DNA from 3 places in the Fictibacillus sp. S7 genome. Region 2 is predicted to be linked to each of the others. Evidence: riboswitches for the same ligand, from Rfam matches in the RefSeq annotation. Region 2 holds a riboswitch; each other region holds the start of a gene.
The links. A riboswitch is a leader RNA that binds a small molecule or an ion and turns the genes downstream of it on or off. The one in region 2 is predicted to bind lysine.
Positions count from the first base shown of each region.

Region 1: another riboswitch for lysine. It lies ahead of lysA (diaminopimelate decarboxylase); the one in region 2 lies ahead of DMO16_RS13300 (amino acid permease).
Region 3: another riboswitch for lysine. It lies ahead of DMO16_RS00260 (aspartate kinase); the one in region 2 lies ahead of DMO16_RS13300 (amino acid permease).

Region 1 covers NZ_QJKL01000001.1:519,226-521,430, reverse strand. The annotation lists gene lysA (diaminopimelate decarboxylase) at 1-1,027, opposite strand, end outside; lysine riboswitch at 1,131-1,309, opposite strand; gene DMO16_RS02680 (spore germination protein) at 1,379-2,205, opposite strand, start outside.
Region 2 covers NZ_QJKL01000001.1:2,579,894-2,582,098, forward strand. The annotation lists gene DMO16_RS13300 (amino acid permease) at 1-1,079, opposite strand, end outside; lysine riboswitch at 1,175-1,364, opposite strand; gene DMO16_RS24330 (hypothetical protein) at 1,587-1,739, shown strand; gene DMO16_RS13305 (VOC family protein) at 1,913-2,200, shown strand.
Region 3 covers NZ_QJKL01000001.1:53,256-55,460, forward strand. The annotation lists gene uvrC (excinuclease ABC subunit UvrC) at 1-410, shown strand, start outside; lysine riboswitch at 487-677, shown strand; gene DMO16_RS00260 (aspartate kinase) at 867-2,102, shown strand; gene bioB (biotin synthase BioB) at 2,140-2,205, opposite strand, start outside.

The DNA of each region.
Region 1 (2,205 bases), 2.1 Mb from region 2:
CAAGTGCCGCTTCATATTGGGCCTGATATAGTGCAGGTCTGATATTATCGCTCATCCCTCCGTCTACTGCCACATAATGCCTGACCGAAGGAATATCCTTTTGTGAGCCGACCGAATAGATGGTGGTTCCTGCGTCACCAACGAGCGAACGGCCGGGTTCAATCCAGATTTCAGGTACTGAAACTGAATTTGAAGCAGATAGTCGTGTCACTTCACCGATCATCGCTTCAATGTATTCTTTGGGCTCGAGCGGTTCATCTGCCTCTGTATAACGAATCCCAAATCCACCACCAAGATTTAAAACTTTGGGAAAAAAGGACAATTCATTGTTCCATTTGGCAAGGTAATCATACAGTTTCTGAATGGCCAGAATGAAACCCGCTGTTTCAAAAATTTGCGAACCGATATGAAAATGAACCCCAAGAAGGGTAATTGCTTCTGAATCCAGTGCTTCAATCACTGCTTTTTCCGCCTGGCCATTCTGAAGGTCGAAACCAAACTTTGAATCTTCCTGTCCCGTTAGAATATATTCATGGGTATGAGCCTCGATACCAGGAGTGATTCTAAGAAGAATGGACGTTTGTGTATTCATTTTGTCACAGAGCTCATTAAGCATGCGCAGCTCATGAAAATTATCCACAACAAAGCATCCGATTCCGGACTTCAAGGCATATTGTAGCTCATCATAGCTTTTATTGTTGCCATGAAAATGGATGCGTTCTGCAGGAAATCCAGCAGCAAGAGCTGTATAAAGCTCTCCCCCGGAAACAACATCCAGGCTTAAGCCTTCCTCTGCCACCAGCTGGACCTGCGCAAGGCAGGAAAATGCTTTGCTCGCATAAGCCACTTGGGCTTTTATGCCTTGTTCCTCAAACGCTTTTTTAAACGACCTTGCGCGTTGCCTGATCAATTCCACATCGTAAATATAAAGCGGTGTTCCGTATTTTTGTGCCAGCTGAACCGTGTCCAGCCCGCCGATCGTCAAATGATTATCTTCATTAATCGAGCTTGTGCCATGTAAGTACATCATAATCTCCCCTTTTCTATCCTGCAGAGATTCTTTTCCGACGAAAAAAACAAAGACAGCCCATGTATAAGGTACACTGGCTGTCTACTACCGTACCCCCATTTGCCGGAATAGTTCTCCACTGCAAGCATTGCAGTGACAGTCCGCTGTCTGTTCGGCAGCGGCCCAGCATGAGAATGGATGGATCATTCCCACACTTCGGCAAATTGGCCTTTAAAATGATTTCATCATGTCCATTCACTCCATCATCCTACTCATCCGCTTTGCGCCTCTACCCCATTATTTATAAATGAGGCATATCCAATTGTTATGAACAAATTTATCACAAATTTTGATAATCGGCAACACTTCTTAAGAAGTTGGCTGCTTTTTGCTGTTTTGCGGATGAACGATGCTCGGCCGGACTTTCGATAGAGGCACAGCGAGCCGGATCATGATCTGCACAAACGCCTTGGCGTTGAATGGGATAAAAGGCCACAGATAGGGCGTATTTAAATTTTTCACAAAAGCAAGATACAGAAGCAGCAGAGTGGCGCCTACGACAAGCCCGGGCACATGGAAGATGGCCGTTAGCACCAGAAGGACGAGCCGGAGCATTTTGTTGGCAACACTGAGTTCATAGCTTGGGGTAGAAAACCCTCCGATCGCTGAGACTGATACATATAATATGACTTCCGGAACAAACAGTCCCACATCGATGGCGATCTGGCCAATGAGCACCGCTGCGATCAAGCCCATCGCCGTCGAAAGCGGGCTGGGGGTATGTATCGCGGCTACTCGCAGGATTTCAATCCCGATTTCCGCAAAGACAATTTGCAGGAACAAAGGGATATTCGTCGTTTTGTTTGGTCCGATAAAATCGATATTCGATGGCAGCAGTCCTTCCTGTGTAGCATAAAGGTACCAGAGCGGCAGGAGGAGAAGCGAGGCAATGATGCCGGTAAACCGGACCCAGCGGATAAAAGCCCCGACCATCGGCGTCTGACGGAATTCCTCTGCATGCTGTACATGGTGAAAATAGGTTGTCGGTGTAATGATAACACTTGGGCTCGTATCGGTGATTACGAGAACATGGCCTTCCATTAAATGCTGGGCCGCAACATCCGGCCGTTCGGTATACCGGACAAGCGGAAAAGGATCCCAGCCTTGTTTCACAAGAAATTCTTCAATGGTTTTAT
Region 2 (2,205 bases):
AGAAATGCTACTGCTCCAACTGCAGCCGTCACGATCAGCGCAGGAACAGGAACACCCCGAGAATCCAGCTTTGCCAGAAACTTGGGAGCTTTTCCGTCACGTGCCAGGTCCCACAGCATACGGGTCGATGCGTACATACCAGAGTTACCTGCAGAAAGGACAGCGGTTAAAATGATCGCATTCATGACAGATGCGGCAAAGGCGATTCCCGCTTTATCAAATACCAGGGTAAACGGACTCACGGTGATTTCACTTCTTGCCAGCCTGCTGTCCGTATAAGGAATGATTAAGCTGATCACTAGTATCGCAAGAATATAGAACAAAAGAATGCGCCAGAACACACTCTTGACTGCTTTTGGAATGTTCTTCTTCGGATCTTCAGTCTCCCCTGCTGCCACACCAAGCAACTCCGTTCCCTGAAAGGAAAAACCTGCTGCCATAAAGACGCCGAGCGTAGTAAAGAATCCGCCATTGAACGGGGCATCACCAATAGTAAAGTTTTTAAAGCCAATGGCTTCTCCGCCGAGAATTCCAAAAATCATAAGCGTACCGAGAATTAAAAAGATAATAACCGTAACCACTTTAATAAGAGAAAACCAGTATTCTGACTCTCCAAACCCTTTAACGGATAAGTAGTTCAATAAGAACATAATTGCTAAAAACAACGCACTCCAAATATAGGAAGGCGTATCAGGAAACCAGAACTTCATGATGAGCGTAACCGCTGCAAGCTCTGCCGCAATGGTGATCGCCCAGTTGTACCAATAATTCCAGCCCAGGGCAAATCCCACGGAAGGATCCACAAATTTTGTGGCATAGGTACTGAACGATCCTGCCACCGGCATGTAAGATGCCATTTCCGCCAGGCTTGTCATCAAAAAGAAAACCATGATGCCAATGACTACGAAGGATAAAAGCGTGCCCCCGGGTCCGGCCGTATGGATCGAGCCTCCACTCGCCAAAAACAGGCCGGTTCCGATGGTTCCACCCAGCGAGATCATCGTTAAGTGGCGGGACTTCAGTTTACGCTGTAGTTCTCCTGAAGCCGCTGGTGTTGAATTCTTTGCTGTGTTTTGCATAAAAAAACTCCTTTTCATTTTGGAAGGAGTGGGAAATAAAAAAAGCCGCCAAAACGCAGTTTGACGGCAGTTCTATTCTACCCGCATCATGCCTTCCGTAAGATAGCGCATCCCACTCACCGGTAATGTGAGCGTGACAGTGCTGTTCCTTTTCGAAAACAGCCCCAATTCATATTTCCAGAGATAAACATGAATTTCGGCAGCTTTTCCTTTCACACGGAGTCTATGATGTCTTTCTGCATCTCGTACGTCCTACTAATAAAAGCCGCGACCTCTACCTCATCGGATTGATGAGGATTTTTGAAATATCCAGTTAGTTGACGCTAGTTGCTATTATAAAACACGAACATTAACTGTTCAACTGTTTTTTGTTTCCAAGGTCTCTTTTGCAGCATTAATGTACGTTTGAACCTTTTCTATAGATGAGGCAAATCTTCTGACTGGGAACAGGGCCAAACGTGGCTTTTATCCGGCTTTAACTAAAAACGGGTAAGGGATCAGGACAAATTGGCCAAAATTGGTGGCTACGACCTAATCACCGGTCTTGTATTAGTGGCCTATGCCTTTATTGAAAATCTGCAGGCCACCGTTTTAATGCCTGTCGTTCTCATTGGATTCATCATACTGCTTGGATATGTGAATACAAGAATGGTTGAATAGAACCTCTCCTGCTATAAAGGATTTACAGTGCTCTTGTCAAATAGATAAATGGAGAATCATGTGAAAGGAGCGATTGAAATTGAATCGAGTTCTGTCCCCCGTCTCATGTAAAGTAAATAACGTATTTATTCACGTTACTGATTTAAAAAAAAGCCGCAGAATGGTACAGCAGACTGCTTGGGCTCCCAACGCCGGAGCACGTCGAATCTCCGGTATACAATCTCCCGGTTACGGGCGAAACAGGCTTAACCCTGGATGACCACGCGTTTGACCCGGATTTTATTTTCAGCCCTTCAAAGCACCCGCTGTTTAATTTTTTGGTAACCGATGTAGATGAAGCTTACGAGTTCATGAAAGAGAACGATATTACCATTGTCAGAGAAACGGAACGCATCGGGGATGTTGCCTTTTTCAATTTTACAGATGAAGACGGCAATGTACTGATGATCTGCAACTGTTAAAACTA
Region 3 (2,205 bases), 2.5 Mb from region 2:
AGATTGCCGCAGCGCAGGATGTTCTTGAAAATGAATTAAATCTCTTTATCCCGGTGGGCGGATTAGCGAAGGATGAAAAACACCGCACGTCTCAATTGTTAATGGGAGACCCTCCGGAAATTATGGAAATGCCGAGAAACAGCCAGGAGTTTTATCTTCTGCAGCGCATACAAGATGAGGTGCACCGTTTTGCCATCACGTTCCACCGTCAGGTCAGGGATAAGGGCATGTTTCGTTCCAGCCTTGATAATATCCCGGGTGTCGGTGAAAAAAGAAAAAAACTGCTGCTGAGAAAATTTGGATCCATAAAAAAGATGAAAGAGGCGACTATGGAGGATTTCCGGGCAGCAGGCATCCCCATGGGGGTAGCAGAAGAAATCATGCAGGCGCTGCAAAAGGATCCATCATAAAAAAGGGTTGATTTTTAAAATCTGCTTTGCTACACTAAATACAAATTTTAATAGAGCGCCATACTTCAGTTTTTGAAGTGATGGTAGAGGAGCAAAAACCAATAGTAGGCAACCGGAAGAGAAGGAGCTCTTATGACGGTGGCTGAAAGGGGATTTTTGCCGAAGCTTTAGGAAACTTCCTTTTTCTTAAGGCTGGACCTGCATTGAATAAATGCAGGGCTGTCACACATTCCTTGCCCGGAGGATGTGTGGAGGACTATCTCACATGAGGGGAAAACATGCTGGCTTACTGTTGCCTATTCAAGCAGCAATAAGGTCTTTTCCTTATTGCTGCTTTTTTGTATTCATAAACAGTTTTACAGTCTGTTGAAAAAGTGGAAGCCAGGACTTGGCTGGCCATATCTGGGTGTCTTTTTAGCATAACAACTTTTTGCGGATGAGAAAGGATGGACCATTGTGGCGTTAATCGTTCAAAAATTCGGAGGGACAAGTGTAGGTACTCCCGAAAAAATCAGGAATGCGGCCAGACGGATTATTCAGGCAGCAAATGAAGGAAATCAGGTGATTGCGGTTGTTTCTGCCATGGGCAAGACAACCGACGATTTGGTAAAGCTGGCAGGAGAAATCACAAGCAAACCATCCAAACGGGAAATGGACATGCTGCTCACCACAGGTGAACAAATTACCATATCATTGTTAGCCATGGCTCTTGAGGAGGCCGGTCACCCGGCGGAATCTCTCACCGGATGGCAGGCGGGTATCCAAACGGAGAGCCTTCATGGCAATGCGAGAATATTGGACATTGATACGAAAAGAATCGAAACGCTCTTAAATGAAGGGAAAATAGCAGTCGTTGCCGGATTTCAAGGGTGGACAGCGTCGCAAAGGATTACGACTCTAGGTCGGGGAGGCTCGGACACAACAGCTGTTGCTATAGCTGCAGCCCTTCGTGCGGACAAGTGCGAAATTTATACGGATGTGACCGGTGTGTTTACCACCGATCCCAGGGTTGTGAAGCATGCGCGGAAACTGGCTGCCATTTCTTATGATGAAATGCTTGAGCTGGCCAATTTGGGGGCAGGGGTCCTGCATCCAAGAGCTGTTGAATTTGCCAAGAATTACGGAGTAAAGCTTGAAGTTCGTTCAAGTATGGAAGAGGAACGTGGAACAATCGTTGAGGAGGAAGCAGAAATGGAAAACAATCTAGTGGTAAGAGGACTGGCTTTTGAAGGCAATGTTACCAAAATCACAATTGAGAATCTCCCGAACGGATTGAATACACTTTCGTCTGTATTTTCTTTGCTCGCGGACAATAACATTAATGTTGATATTATTATTCAAAGTGTAAACAAGCAGGAAAAAACCAACATTTCCTTCTCCATTGACAGTGCCATTTTTGATGAGACGGTCCAGCTTTTGGAGCAGAACAAAGGACAGCTTGGTTTCAGCCAAATTCTCCACGAAGATGGACTGGCGAAGGTTTCTATTGTCGGCTCAGGGATGATCTCCAATCCTGGTGTCGCGGCACAAATGTTTAAGGCTTTATCTGATCAGAATATTATGATCAAAATGGTAAGTACCTCAGAGATCAAAGTATCCACTGTAGTTGGGCAGCAGGATATGATTAATGCTATTGAGACACTTCATGATGTATTTGAACTGGACGCGAGAGTACCAGTTCAACACGCATAATAACGTCCGGGCCATTTTGCCCGGACGTTTTATTTTTCTATACGTTTGCCTTATCGTTCAAAAAGTCGATCTCAAACCCGAGGTCCTCAAGGATTTGATGATC